3 regions of the Mammaliicoccus fleurettii genome follow, and region 2 is predicted to be linked to each of the others. Evidence: riboswitches for the same ligand, from Rfam matches in the RefSeq annotation. Region 2 holds a riboswitch; each other region holds the start of a gene.

What was found. A riboswitch is a leader RNA that binds a small molecule or an ion and turns the genes downstream of it on or off. The one in region 2 is predicted to bind S-adenosylmethionine.
Region 1: another riboswitch for S-adenosylmethionine. It lies ahead of metX (homoserine O-acetyltransferase MetX); the one in region 2 lies ahead of B2G86_RS06200 (hypothetical protein).
Region 3: another riboswitch for S-adenosylmethionine. It lies ahead of B2G86_RS08700 (methionine ABC transporter ATP-binding protein); the one in region 2 lies ahead of B2G86_RS06200 (hypothetical protein).

The regions. Positions count from the first base shown of each region.
Region 1 is NZ_MWJM01000005.1:114,328-119,415, forward strand. Features, by position in the region: gene B2G86_RS05865 (AzlC family ABC transporter permease) at 642-1,337, shown strand; gene B2G86_RS05870 (AzlD domain-containing protein) at 1,334-1,660, shown strand; SAM riboswitch class I at 1,727-1,828, shown strand; gene metX (homoserine O-acetyltransferase MetX) at 1,896-2,867, shown strand; gene B2G86_RS05880 (DUF2232 domain-containing protein) at 2,949-3,866, shown strand; partial or broken gene B2G86_RS05885 (DHH family phosphoesterase) at 3,881-5,088, shown strand, end outside.
Region 2 is NZ_MWJM01000006.1:5,391-10,478, reverse strand. Features, by position in the region: gene efeO (iron uptake system protein EfeO) at 1-468, opposite strand, end outside; gene B2G86_RS06205 (PepSY domain-containing protein) at 721-1,347, opposite strand; SAM riboswitch class I at 1,476-1,575, shown strand; gene B2G86_RS06200 (hypothetical protein) at 1,650-1,865, shown strand; gene B2G86_RS06195 (NAD(P)/FAD-dependent oxidoreductase) at 1,938-2,831, opposite strand; gene B2G86_RS06190 (RrF2 family transcriptional regulator) at 2,904-3,284, opposite strand; gene B2G86_RS06185 (bifunctional metallophosphatase/5'-nucleotidase) at 3,490-5,028, shown strand.
Region 3 is NZ_MWJM01000009.1:58,625-63,712, forward strand. Features, by position in the region: gene B2G86_RS08690 (MetQ/NlpA family ABC transporter substrate-binding protein) at 1-602, opposite strand, end outside; gene B2G86_RS08695 (methionine ABC transporter permease) at 616-1,311, opposite strand; gene B2G86_RS08700 (methionine ABC transporter ATP-binding protein) at 1,304-2,329, opposite strand; SAM riboswitch class I at 2,407-2,513, opposite strand; gene B2G86_RS08705 (thioredoxin family protein) at 2,543-2,866, opposite strand; gene B2G86_RS08710 (toprim domain-containing protein) at 2,823-3,227, opposite strand; gene gcvH (glycine cleavage system protein GcvH) at 3,331-3,711, opposite strand; gene B2G86_RS08720 (arsenate reductase family protein) at 3,779-4,132, opposite strand; gene B2G86_RS08725 (thioredoxin family protein) at 4,274-4,594, shown strand; gene B2G86_RS08730 (nitroreductase family protein) at 4,729-5,088, opposite strand, start outside.

The sequences.
Region 1 (5,088 bases), on a different contig from region 2:
ATAGATTATTTAATGATTAGAGAGTTTAGGACATGAATCCTAACTCAAAATAAATAAGCATATCACGTAACTGATTTTATATAGGTTACAGTGATATGCTTATTTTTTATACAAACTTACGATTTTGTAAAGTGCATGCTTGCCTAGGGTATGGCTCGAGCCTGTAGTCTCTCACACATACTATTCCCTCAGGCGTCCGCACTATACAAAATCGTTACTAATAATCTGTTTTTATAAAATCTTACGATTTTGTATGTGCATGCTTGCCTAGGGGTATGGCTCGAGCCTGTAGTCTCTCACACATACTATTCCCTCAGGCGTCCGCACTATACAAAATCATTAATAATATCTATTTTTATAAAATCTTACGATTTTGTACGTGCATGCTTGCCTAGGGTAGGGTACGGTTCTGTAGTTTCTCACTCATATTTTTTCCTCAGGTGCCTTTTTTTAGGCAAGAAAGGTTATGAAAATTGATTTAATATACAATCAGGTCTTATTGCTAAAGTGTGGTATGTATGATAAAAATAAGACATATTTAAAAATAAAAAAAGAGATAAGTCAGACTGAGGTTAGACAAACGTTAGACTAACCTGATTGGCGTTATGTAGTTTGGAGGTAGGCAATTGACCAGTTCTAGTATGACGAATAAAACTTTATTTCTTCAAGGTGTTAAAGATTGTATACCTACGATGCTTGGATATTTTAGTGTTGCATTAGCATTTGGAATTGTAGGTGTTTCATCAGGCTTATCTATTTTAGAAATTGCTTTGTTATCTATCTTTGTATATGCAGGTGCGGCTCAATTTATTATTTGTGCGTTAGTTGCAATTCAATCTCCTATATCAGCTATTTTATTAACTGTATTCTTTGTTAATTCTAGAATGTTTCTTCAAAGTTTAGCGTTAGTCCCAGCGTTTAAAGGTAATGGATTTTGGTCTAATATCGGTATAGGAACACTCGTGACCGACGAATCATTTGGTGTTGCAATAACAAAATATGCTAAAGAAAAAGCTTTAAATGCTACGTGGATGCACGGTTTAAATATTTCTGCTTATTTATTGTGGATATTGACTTCAATAATAGGTGGTTTAGTAGGAAACTTGATTCCGAAGCCTGAAGCTTTTGGTTTAGATTACGCTTTAACAGCGATGTTTATATTTTTACTCGTCGCACAGTTTGAAACAATACATAAAACCAAAGTTTTCTTTTATATATTTTTAATTGTCTTAACAACCATTTGTATGATAATTCTTACATGTTTTATGCCGACTTATTTATCTATTATTTTAGCGACGATCATTGCTTCAGTCGCAGGGGTGGTGTTTGATAAATGAGTATTTCAATGTATTTAATGCTTATTATTTTGGGTTGTTTTATTTTAACGTGGGTTATAAGGGTATCGCCCTTTGCATTTTTATCAAAGGTTGAATTTCCTAAAAGTGTGATTAAATGGCTGCAATATGTGCCTGTATGTTTATTTACAGCATTGATTGTTGAAGGTATGTTAAATCAAGAAGGTCATTCTGGGTTCACATTCAACTACGAAAGTATTTTCGTTGCCATTCCAACATTGATGATAGCTTTAATTTCTAGAAGTTTAACGATATCAGTTATAGCAGGAATGTTCATCATGGCGATTGTTCGATTAGTCTTTTAATTTCATTCGTTAACTTATTGAAAGAAATGCACTTTTCTAGTATTCTTAATATAAATTATATAGCAAAGCTTATTCAGAGAAGTTAAGGGATTTGGCCCGATGACACTTCAGCAACCGGTCGTTTAAGATACGGTGCTACTACCAACGAGTTTACTCGCATAATAAGGATGATGAGGACTTCTTACTTCTTTAACGAGTAAGAAGTCTTTCTATTTAATAACAAGGAGGTTCTAATATGCTTATTTCTCGAGACACAGGTTTAGTTGAACTAGGACATTTCGAAACAGAATCTGGTGAAGTGATAGATAATTTAAAGCTTCAATATGAATATGTAGGTCACAAAGGACAGCCTTTAGTTGTTGTTTGTCATGCTTTAACAGGGAATCATCTTACTTATGGAGATGATGAAAATCCAGGTTGGTGGAGAGAAATTATTGATGGTGGTTATCTTTCAATCAATGATTATCAGTTTATAACATTCAATGTGATTGGTAGCCCTTATGGTTCAAGCTCTAAATTGAATACGCCCGACTTTCCTGAGAGATTGTCTATGAGAGATATTTCTAAAGCAAATATTTTAGCGTTAAAACATTTTGGCTACGAAAAAATAGATGTATTAATTGGTGGTTCTCTAGGTGGAATGCAAACTTTAGAAATGCTTTATGACGGATCTATTGAAGTTAAAAAAGCAGTTATATTAGCAGCTACAGAGAAGACTTCATCATATAGTAGAGCGTTTAATGAGATTGCTAGACAAGTTATAAATATGAATGGACAAGATGGCTTAAGTATCGCAAGACAGATAGGCTTCTTAACTTACCGTTCAAGTAAAGATTATGAATCGAGATTTTCAGCGGATGATGTAGTGAGTTACCAAAAATATCAAGGTAATAAATTTAAAGATGTCTTCAATAAAGATTGTTATTTAACATTGTTAGATGTATTAGATAGTCATGACATATTTAAAGGTCGTGATGATGTCGAAGAAAGGTTACAACAACTCGAAACGAAAGTATTAACTTTAGGGTTCGCTGATGATTTATTGTATCCAGATGATCAAGTTAGAGCTTTAGGTAGATTCTTTAAATATCATAGACATTTCTTCGTACCAGACAATGTTGGCCATGATGGATTTCTATTAAACTTTGGAGATTGGGCACCTTACGTATATCACTTCTTAAAATTACATAAATTTAAAGCGCGTTAATATCATCTGAAAAGTCACGTACGTTGTTTTAAGCGTTAAAAATCTGTAAAATAGAGAAAGATGTTTAAATTAGATTGGGAAGTGAAAAATTTGTCTTTTAAAGTCGATATAAAAGCGACAATTATTGCAACATTAGTACTTGTGCTTAGTGTGATTGTCATGAGTCTTGTACCATATTTAGCGATTATTATATTACCGTTCATTACGATACCCGGAACAATACTCTGGTATCGATCTAAACCGTCATTTTTTGTGACAGTCGTCGTGACCTTATGTGCGACCGTATTATTTAATAATGTATTTTTATTAACAGTCATGACGCTTATGATATTTATGAGTGTTTTCATAGGTCAATTGCTCGTTGAACGTACATCAAAAGAACGTATTCTATACTTAGTGACAACGTTTATGAGTATTTTAACAATAGGTAGTGTATTAATTTTACAAATTACGGGAAACCTACCTTTAACAAGCAAGTTTTTCAGTCAGTATCATGATGTTTTAATTTCTTACTTTGAAATGGGTGGAAATTTAACGACTGAAATTGAAGAAACATTACAAACTTCATTAGAAATATTACAAGCAAGTATTCCTGGGTATATAGTATTATGGGTATTTTTATTAGTATTTGTTAATTTACTTGTGACATTCCCTATACTAAGAAAATTCAAAGTAGCGACACCAGTATTTAGACCATTATTTATGTGGCAAATTAATAGAAGTGTAGCTTTTGTATTTGTGATAACCGTGCTGATAAGTTTGTTTGTAACGAAAGAAAATGTTGTGATGTATGGCATAGTCACTAACTTACAATTTGTGTTAGAATGGGTTATATTTATTCAAGCATTATCGTTGTTCCATTTATTTGTAAAAGTGAAAAAACTACCTGTTGTTGTGGGAGTTTTGATATTTGTATTGGCATTTGTGTTTAAACCATTTGCGTACTTATTTGGATTGATGGATATTTGGTTTAATTTAAAACAACGCATAAAAAAGTAAATTGAGGTGAGTTTATGAACCGTCAATCAGTTAAGAAAGCCCTAATATTTCCGTACATAATTATGATGATATTAGCTTTAGTGATACTTGTATTCAGTTTTTTTAATTCTATATATTGGGCGATTATTTCGACGGTTGTTACAGTAATTCTAATTGCAGTGAGCATATTTTTTATTAGAAAGAGCTTCTTAAAATTAGATTTATATATTGGGAGTTTAGCCGGAAGAATTACTAAAAGTAAAACGAGTGCTGTCAGTGACTTACCAATAGGTGTAATACTATTAGATAAAAAAGATCATATCGAATGGATTAATAATTTTATAAATAAACGTATAGAACGAGATGTTTTAGACGAACCAATTAATGAAGTTTTTCCAAATATTTTAAAAAGATTAGAAAACACACATGAAGTAGAGATTGAAGAAGGTTCTTATAAATATAAAGTTACATATACTGAAGATGAAAAAGCTATTTATCTGTTTGATATAACAGAGTCTTCACATGTATATGAATTATATGAAAATGAAAAACCGATCATAGCGACAATTTTCTTAGATAATTATGACGAAATTACTCAGAACATGAATGATTCTCAACGTTCTGAAGTCAATAGTATCATTACACGTGTTATAGACGATTGGTCATCACGTTATCAACTATTTATTAAACGATATAGTTCTGATCAATTTATAGCATTATTAAATAACAGCATTCTAGAAGATATTGAAACATTGAAGTTCAATTTATTAGATGACTTAAGAGATAGAACAAGAGAAATTGGACACCAGTTAACATTGAGTATCGGTATTGGTGAAGGTAGTGAGAACTTAATTGAATTAGGTGAGCTATCACAATCAAGTTTAGACTTAGCGCTCGGACGTGGTGGAGACCAAGTTGCAATTAAGAATAGTAATGGTAATGTGAGATTTTATGGTGGTAAAACAGACCCAATGGAAAAAAGAACAAGAGTCCGTGCCCGTGTTATTTCACATGCATTAAGAGATATCTTAATTGAAGGTGACAAGGTTATTATTATGGGTCATAAATCACCTGATATGGATGCAATCGGTGCAGCAATCGGTGTTTCTCGTATAGCCAAAATGAATAATTTAGAGTCTTATATTGTGTTGAATGACTCTGATATTGATAGTACATTAGAACGTGTTATGACTGAAATAGACGAGAAGCCTGACCTTAAGGAAAGATTTATTACTTCAGAAGA
Region 2 (5,088 bases):
TCTTAATTCTTTAGTATCTTTTAACAATTGATCAGCAACAGGTCCCATATCTTTCGTTGTATTGTCTTCCCATAATGCTTTTTCAATTTTATGATAACCTGACCACTCGTCTTCTTTATTTTCTTCTTTCATATCCGCTAAACGTGCATCAATCTTTGGATCTAATTCTCCAAAGCTCTCGGCCACTGGTTCTGATCTTTCATAATACATACGTGCTTTAGGATATATTTCTTTAGCTTTTTCCATATCATCAGCTTTTACTGCTTCAACAAATTTCTCAGTATCCGCTAAAAAATGATCTAATTGCTCAGTGGTAAAGTCTTTATAAGCTTTAGTTTCTTTAGAAAAATCAACTTTGGCTGTTTCTTTCGTCTCTTTTTTGTTCTCAGATGTCTTTTTCTCTTCATCATTACTACATGCCGTTAAAATTAAGGCAGTCGCTAAAAATGTTGTAGCTAACTTCTTCATAATTCTACACTTCCCATCTAATTGATTATCATTATCATCTTTAATTTATTCCTATAAAGTGAAATAGTCAATAAAAATTTTATATAATTCATTAAAAATACAAATTTAACCCCTTACCTAAAGTGATTTTAAATGTGGAAACTCTATTAAAAATAATCGTCATTTATAATTGAGAATGATAATCATTAATTAAATATAAAAAACCAACAAAGTTTTATAACTTTGTTGGTTTTTAATGATATGCTTTTTGATTTAATCTTGTTCTTGCTCAAGAATTTCTTTTGATTTAGCATCTATTTTAAATTCTGTTGAATCATTATTACCTTCTTTAAGATCAATAGAATATACAAGTTGGCCATCATCTTCACTTAATGACCTTTCTTTTAAGTCACCTTTTGCTTCATCTTGAGCAACTTTTAATACATCATCAAATTTTGCTACGTCGGATAATTTAAATGTTTGTTCATTATCATCGTCATCTGTTTCTTTCTCAACATTAGCAACAGATTTATCATCAGCATTAACTAATACTTTGTTTTCATTTTGACCATCTACTAATTCTACTTTGTAGTTCCAATCGCCTGTTTCTTTTTCAAAAGATAAATCTTTCAACTCACCTTCAGATTCTTTCTGGGCTGTCTTAACAGCATCTTCAGGGGAGACTTTAACATCATCCCATTTTATAGTATTTTGAGTTGTTTTATTTGTATCTTCATCATCTTTGCTTTCATCCTTTGTTGTTTGTTCAGTTGTTTGTTCAGTTGTTTGTTCAGTTTTCTCTTCTTTTTGATCATCTTTTTGATCATCGCTTTTATCATTTCCACATGCTGCTAAAACGATGCCTGACGCTAATAATAGTGAAATCATTTTAAACTTCATACTTAATTCCTCCTTAATATTTCTTTACTTTATATATAGACCTTCCTAAATTTTCCAAACATATAATTTTAAAATTAGACAAAATTTATATTATTCGTTATGATAAAGAAACAATAAAATAGCTCGTAGTCTTATTAAGAGTAGGTGGAGGGAATTGGCCCTGCGAAACCTCAGCAACAGGCGTAAGTACTGTGCTAAATCCAACAAGTTTAACTTGAAAGATAAGAAGATTCTCTAAACAGCTCTTCTTAATCTTAAGATGAGCTGTTTTATTGTAACTAAAACTTTAGGAGGCAATATAAATGAGAACAAGAGAAGATATTTTAGCAGAATTAGCAGAGTTGAAGGCAAACCCACCAAAGAGCTTTTCAGGATCAATTGCAAAAACGGCTAAAAAGAACGAATTAATTTCAGAACTTGTAAGAATTGAAACAGAAGAACAATATTCTAGCGAATCAAACAATCGTAAATTATCATTTGATGACTTAGAAATTAATATTAGTATCACTAGAAAATAATCAAAAAAACGCCTTATCGGCTATATTAAGCTGATAAGGCGTTTTTTAAGTAAATAATTTCATATCCTTTTATTAATTAGATTCCATAATAATCTGCATTGCTACAAATTTAGCAATTTGATTACCATTTGCTGCTGCATCGATTAACTGAGATGCCATTGTATCTTTACTTTCTCCTGCTACAAACAATCCTGGAACTGATGTTTCTCCAAATTGTTCAATTTTAATTTTTCCATTTTCTTCTCTTTCAATATTTAAACCATTTAAAAATTCAAAATCCGTATCCCATTTAACACCAATTAACGCACCACTTCTAGGTATCCTTTCTCCATTTTCAAAGACAACTTCATTAATGTTTCCATCACTATGTTTAAATTCAGTTACTTCACTTTCTATTAATTTTATTTTTTTCTTATCCATGAAAGCTTTATCCTCTGCTGTTAATACAGAAAAATCTTTACTGCTTATAACTATATCTTCTGACCAGTTACTTAAAAGTAATGCCATATGCTTTACTTGTTCTGGTTGTACAGAAATGAGCAAAGATTTATTTTTTAATTCATAACCATCACACCAAGGACAGTAAAATATAGATTTACCATAGCTTTCTTTTAAACCTTTAATGTCCGGCAAAGTTTCTCTCAATCCAGTACATATCATCACTTTTTTCGTAGTATACTTTTGTTGTTTTGTTTCAACAATGAAATGATCATTTTCTTTTATCAATTTAACAACAGTGTCATTTACACGAGAAACATCTTTATATTGATCTACATCATGTTCTGCTTTAGCTCTCAGTTCTTCTGGTGTTACACCATCTTGTGTTAAAAATGCATGTGATTTTCGAGTCACTTTATTTCTTGCATTATTATTATCTATTACTAAAGTTTTCTTCAAAGCTCTACCTAAAGTTAAAGCACTAGCCAATCCTGCTGGTCCTCCACCTATTACGATACAATCAAACATTTTATACGCCGCCTTTTCTCATCTATTATAGAGTGCTAATATCTATGATTAGTCCAAATAAAAAGATTTAACTCACATTAAATCTTTTAAAGTTTTATTTTTTAAAGCTTTAGTCATTTCATCTTCTGCAGATAATAAAATTGCTTGAATTTTACATTCTGGTCCATGATTAAAGCTATCTTCTAATGTACTTTGATGTCCATCAATCGCTGTTATAATGTCATATACAGAAATTTGTTCCCAATTATTCACTAAATAATAACCACCTTTAGCACCAGAAGCTGATTTAATAACACCCGCTTTTACTAATTGAGTTAAAATTTTAGATAAATATGTTATAGATATATTTAATACTTCAGATAAACGTTTAACATTAATAGGTTGTTGCTCTTTTTTAGCAATTAAATATGCTAATGCATGCAAACCATAATCTGTTCCTTTTGAAATTTTCATAACACACCTCTTAATCATAGATATTACAACTCTATAATAGCACTTATTTAAAATTTGTCTATTCTTTTGTTTTTATGATTTGATATTTGGTAGTACTGATTATTTTTTCAGCCAGTATTTTACGTTTTCTTATTATTATTTTCACAATGCTATGACATTTAATCGATATAATTGATGTAATATCCAAAATTGGAGGCTTTAAAATATGAATGAAATCGTTATATTAACTGTCAGTGATATTCATGGTTATATTTTCCCGACTGATTATCAAACAAGTCATCAAGATTTACCTAAAGGACTATTAAAAATAAAATCCATGATATCAAATATAAAATCGCAACATGAGCATGTCATTTTGATGGACAATGGAGACTTTTTACAAGGATCGCCTTTTTGTTCATATTTACATTCACAATTACATTCTAGTAAATATTTAAGTGATATATATAATGAAATTGGTTTCGATTTTGCAGTAATTGGTAATCATGAATTTAATTACGGCTTGCCTTATTTGTATGAAACGCTTAAATCTTTTAATTTCCCTGTACTATCAGCAAATATTTTTAAACATAACAAGCCTTTTACAGGTCACGACGTCATTTATATTGATAAAAACGATACAAAAATGGGCATCATTGGATTAACAACTCAATACATACCTAATTGGGAGCAGCCAGAAACAATCAAAGATTTGTCTTTTTACTCTGCTAAAGAAACTGCTGCTAAGTTAATTGAAGATGTTCGTGAGCAATCAGATATTGTCGTCGTATGTTACCACGGCGGATTTGAGAAAGACCTTCAAACTGGTGAACCAACAGAATTAATAACTGGAGAGAATGAAGGCTATGATTTACTCAATGAAGTAGATGGAATTGACGTTTTAATTACTGGTCACCAGCATCGAGAAATTGCTGAAAAGATCAATAATACTCAAGTAATTCAAGCTGGTTCAAAGGGAGATTGCTTAGGGAAAATCACTTTAAATATTGACGAAACATCCCAACAAATCATTTCATCTCAGAGTGAAATTTTATATGTAAAAGACGCCAATCCAACTATTAATGATGAAGGTACTAAGAGAAAAATAAACGAAGAAGTTAATCAATGGTTAGACCAAAAAATAACGCATTTATCAGAACCAATGTACATTGAAGATGCTTTTACCGCAAGAATAAAGCCACATCCCTTAATTAATTTATTAAATTATGCTCAGATGGAAGCTAGCGGTGCAGATATTTCAGCAACAGCATTATTTGATTCTGCTACTGGATTTGGAACAGATGTCACAATGAGAGATGTTATTAATAATTATCCCTTTCCAAATACTTTTAATGTATTAGAAGTAACTGGCTCTACCTTAAAGTTAGCATTAGAACGATCCGCTTCATACTTTGCAATTATTGATAACGAATTAACCATTAATCCTGAATTTTTAGAACCAAAGCCACAACACTTCAACTATGATATGTTTGGTGGATTATCATATAAATTAAACATAAGACACCCTATAGGAGAACGCGCTCAAGATATTTATATTAAAGACGAACCATTGAACTTAGACACAACGTACAAAATAGTCGTTAACAATTATAGATCAGTTGGCGGAGGTGGCTACCATATGTTTAATGCCAATCAAATAGTAAAAGAAATACAATTAGAAGGTGCAGAGCTTATCATTCAATATTTACAAAACCATTCGATTGAAACATTACCATCCATTATGGACTTTGAAGTAGTTTATTGATGATTTAATGATGACTTGTAGATTAAGTCTGGAGTTAATCTAAGAGTCGGACTTCAACAC
Region 3 (5,088 bases), on a different contig from region 2:
GTAGCGTCACCTTCGTTTGCTTGATAAGATTTCGGTAAGAATTCTGCTGATTGTTTGTTGTTGAATTTAATATTTTTCTTATTTTCAGTAATGTCATCGAATGTTGCATCTATTGGATCAACGCCGTCTTTAATTTTGATTAATCCTGCTTTTTCAAAGAATGCTAAAAATCTTCCTTCTTCTGCTGGGTTATTTGAAACGTATACTGTAGCATTTTTCGGTAAGTCTTTTAATTCTTTATATTTTTTAGAATAAACTGCCATTGGTTCTAAGTGTACATTTCCTGCAGACTCAATTTTATATCCTTTTTCTTTAGATTCAGTATCTAAATAAGGTGTATGTTGGAAGAAGTTTGCATCAAGTTCACCTTTATCTAATAATTTGTTAGGTGTTGTGTAATCGTTAATTGTTTTAATTTCTAAATCATAACCTTCTTTTTTAAGAAGTGGCTTTGCTTCTTCTAATATTTCAGCGTGTGGTGCTGGTGATGCACCTATTTTAATTGTTTCTTTTTTACCGTTGTCATCGCCGCTTCCTCCACCACATGCAACTAGCACTACTGCTAATAGTGAAATGAATAATAAACCAAAAACTTTTTTCATGTGAAACACTCCTTTAACGTTTATCAATTTTTTTAACAATAATATCTCCAATAAATTGGATTACAAATACAATAATTAATATAAAGATTGTTGAAATTAAAATGACATCATTTTGATTTCGTGTAAATCCAGTTAAGTAAGCTAAGTTACCTAACCCACCTGCTCCAATTACACCTGCAATTGCTGTTGATCCCACTAATGCAATTGCTGTCACTGTAATACCTGAAACTAAGGCAGGTAATGATTCTTTAATTAACACTTTTCTTACTACTGTCCATGTTGTAGCACCCATTGATACAGCTGCCTCAATAACGCCTTTATCGATTTCTTTCATACCTATTTCTACTAATCTAGCATAGAAAGGTGATGCACCTATGATTAATGCTGGTAGTGCACCTTTTGGACCACTGATTGTTCCTAATAAAATATCTGTAAAAGGTATTAATAGTAGAATTAAGATGATGAATGGAATAGCTCTGAATAAGTTAACGACGAATGATACGATTGAATAAAATATTCGAGAGCTCTTTGATGTCCCTCTTGATGTTAAAAATAGTAATGTTCCTAATATTAAACCAAATACTAATGTAAATACTGTTGATATTACCGTCATGTATAGTGTTTCATATAATGCTTCCCATACGGCATCCCATTTAACATTAGGCATTGTAATCATTTCAGTTATAATATCTCCAAATGATTTATTCACTTACATTCACCTCTACTTTCACACCAAGATCATTAAGTTCTTTTTTAATTTGATCTTTAGAATAATCACCTTGAGGTAAATGAACGATCATATGGCCAAATGTGCCATTTTGAGTCAACTTAACATCACCTTCAATGACATTAATATCGATATTATATGTTTTAATAATTTTTGCTAACACAGGTTCTGAACTCGTTCCACCAACGAAATTCAGTTTCCAAATTTCTCCGTTTGGTTGTTCTTTTCTGAAATCTTCTAATGTTCTTTGAAGATCATCAGCTTTTAAGTCATCTTTTACGAAACGCTGTGTAACATATGTTTGAGGGTCATTAAATACATTGATAACTTCTCCCTCTTCGACAAATTTACCATTTTCCATGACTGCAACATGATCACATATTTTTCTAATGACATGCATTTCATGTGTAATAAGTATAATTGTTAAATTGAGCTCTTTGTTTATGTCTACTAATAAATCTAATATTTCATCAGTAGTTTGAGGATCTAATGCACTTGTTGCTTCGTCACATAATAATACGCGCGGATCATTTGCTAAAGCTCGAGCTATACCAACTCTTTGCTTTTGCCCACCGGATAATTGTGATGGATAAGCATTCTCACGACCTTCAAGACCCACTCTTTTGATAAGTGCTTTTGTTTTTTCGTTTATCTCACTTTTAGATACCCCTGCAATTTCTAAAGGAAATGCAATGTTATCTTTAACCGTACGAGACCATAGTAAATTGAAATGTTGGAATATCATACTTACCTTTTGTCTTTTTAATCTAAGGTCTTGTTTAGAAAGTTTGCCAATATTTGCACTATCAACTATAACTTCACCTTCAGTTGGCGTTTCCAGACCGTTAAACATTCGTATTAATGTACTTTTTCCAGCTCCAGAAAATCCAATTACACCATATATACTTCCTTTATCTATTTTTAAGTCGACATGGTCAACAGCTGTAATGTCACCTTTTTTTGTTTTGAAAGTTTTAACAACTTTATTTAACTCAATCAAATCTGCTGCCTCCTAATCTTTAAATTAAAAACGCCTTACTCTAATTATCAAGAGAAAGGCGTTAGAAATATGTCTTTCTCTCATCTTCAAAAGTTTACACTTTTTGTGAATTGGCACCATTTCATATATATATGACGGTTGCCGGGCTTCAAAGGGCACATCCCTCCACCACTCTTGATAAGAGTTACTACGTATTTAATTAAATTCATACTATCATGATAAGTTTTTATCGTCAATAACTTTTTGAATATTCTCAACAATATAAGGAACAGACTGAAAAGCGTATATTCTTTCTATGACCTTATCTTGTTTCATAATGAATAATACAGGTACTGATAAGATTTCAAATTCTCTACAGAACTCTGGATAAAAATTTAAATCACATTTATTGATTGGTAATTGTGTTACTTCGTTCGCTATATCCAGCATACGTTCAGATATTTTGCACGTTCCACATGTAGGTGTATAGCCAAATAATAAATGTAAATCCTTATCAAAATGCTTGTATATATCGTTCAATATTTCTGTGTGTTTCATGGTAACGATACTTCCCTTTCAATACAAAATCATTGTTTACTGTAAATCCATGATAGTTTAACACATTCGCTAAATATTGTCTTGGACAGCGAGCTACTTCAGAAAATGTCGAATCAATATAAATATGACGACTTTCACTCACATACTTCTTAAACCATTTTCGAATACGTTTACCTTCTTTATCTTGATCGACTAAAACATATACTTGTGAACCATAAATTTCTTCTAAAAGTTCGTCCATTTTTTCTACACCCATTGTTCCATGTGTACAAATAATATGAACATGATCATTTAATACTTCTTTCACTCGTTTTTTATCAGAAATACCTTCTACGATTATTACTTTTTTAATCATCGCCATGGCCATCACCTTCTACAAATGAATTAATATTATAGTTCAACTTCGTATTCAAGATTTAAAAAAACTCCATGATACCATTTGCATCGTGGAGTTTAATATTATATTATTCACCTATCATTTCACTATAAGCGTCTGCATCTAGTAATCCATCTAATTGAGCTTTATCAGATAACTCAACTTTAACCATCCATGCTTTATCATATGATGATTCATTAACAAACTCAGGGCTATCTTCTAGTTCTTCGTTTACTTCAACGACTTTTCCAGATAGTGGTGCATATAGCTCAGAAACTGTCTTAACAGATTCTACACTACCAAATGAATCTCCACTAGTTAATTCGTCACCTTCTTCAGGTAACTCAACAAACACAATGTCCCCTAATTCTGATTGAGCAAAATCAGTAATACCAATTGTTACAACATCACCATCAATTTTTACCCATTCATGTTCTTTAGAATATTTTAACTCACTAGGTACTGTCAAAGTAATCCCCTCCTATATGTATTTCACCTATAATCATGACATAAAGCGATTATTCAAGCAACTATTTTTACAACCAAGTTTGGCGATATTCGTCTTCTTTAAAACCTAAAGTAACCTTATTGCCTAAAACTGCTAAAGGTCTTTTGATTAACATACCATCTGAAGCTAATAAATCGAATTTTTCGTTGTCAGACAAATCATTCATTTTATCCTTTAAACCCAACTCGCGATATTTAGCGCCTCGAGTATTAAATAATTGATTCACAGTAATATCTGTACCATCAATGATATCCTTTAATTCTTTAGCTGTTGGTGTTAACTGTGTAATATCAATCGGTTCGAAACTAGCACCATTCTCTTCTAGAAACTTTGCTGCCTTTTTGCAAGTTGTACAATTAGGATATTGATAAAATTTTATCATGTCTTTACCTCCATATGTCTATTTAAATCTATTATAACAATATTACTAACGAACATATAGTAATGAGTTAAATAATTTTTAAAATATTGAAAATGCGATATACTTTAATTATAAGAAAAATTTCTAAGGAGCATAATAAAAATGAGAACAATTAGTCAATATGCAGAATTCGAAGAGATCACACAAAGCGAAGAACCAGTAGTTGTAAAATTCTTTGCAGACTGGTGCCCAGATTGCACAAGAATGAACCAATGGATTGATCCTATCATCGACGAATATCATAATTTCAACTGGTATCAAATTAATCGCGATCAAGTTCCAGAAGCGGCTACAGAAAATGATGTAATGGGAATTCCAAGTTTATTAGTATTTAAAAATAACGAAAAACTTGCTCACTTACATTCAGCAAATGCCAAAACACCTGAAGATGTAAAAGCATTTTTAGCTGAAAACTTAAAATAATAAATAGTTGATTTAAATAAGCAAGAGGCTGAGACAATTAATTGTCTCAGCCTCTTACTGTATGGTGATGATTTTGAGAATGTCTTCGATTAACTATCTAATTAATCTACAACTTAGCCTAATACATTATATTATTACCATTCTGTAATAAGTGAATTATTTTTTCTTGTCATTACATTTACACTTGGGTCTTTTTCTGTAACATATAAAAATCCATTAACATCTTCATCATCATTTACTCCAACGATTTTACGGAATGTTGGTTTGAATATAAATTCAGGTGTTTTCCAACATGAACCCATTCCTTCATCGTGTATGAGTAACATTAAATTTTGAATAAATGCACCTATCGCCATTTGATTTTCAAGATTTTCTTTTTGTCTTGAATCTCTTTTCGAAAGTATAACAAACATGCCACCGACTTTAGTCACTTTGTTTATATATTTTTCTTGTTTAGCAGGATCATTTACAAATGCAGATTGTGCTACTTTTTC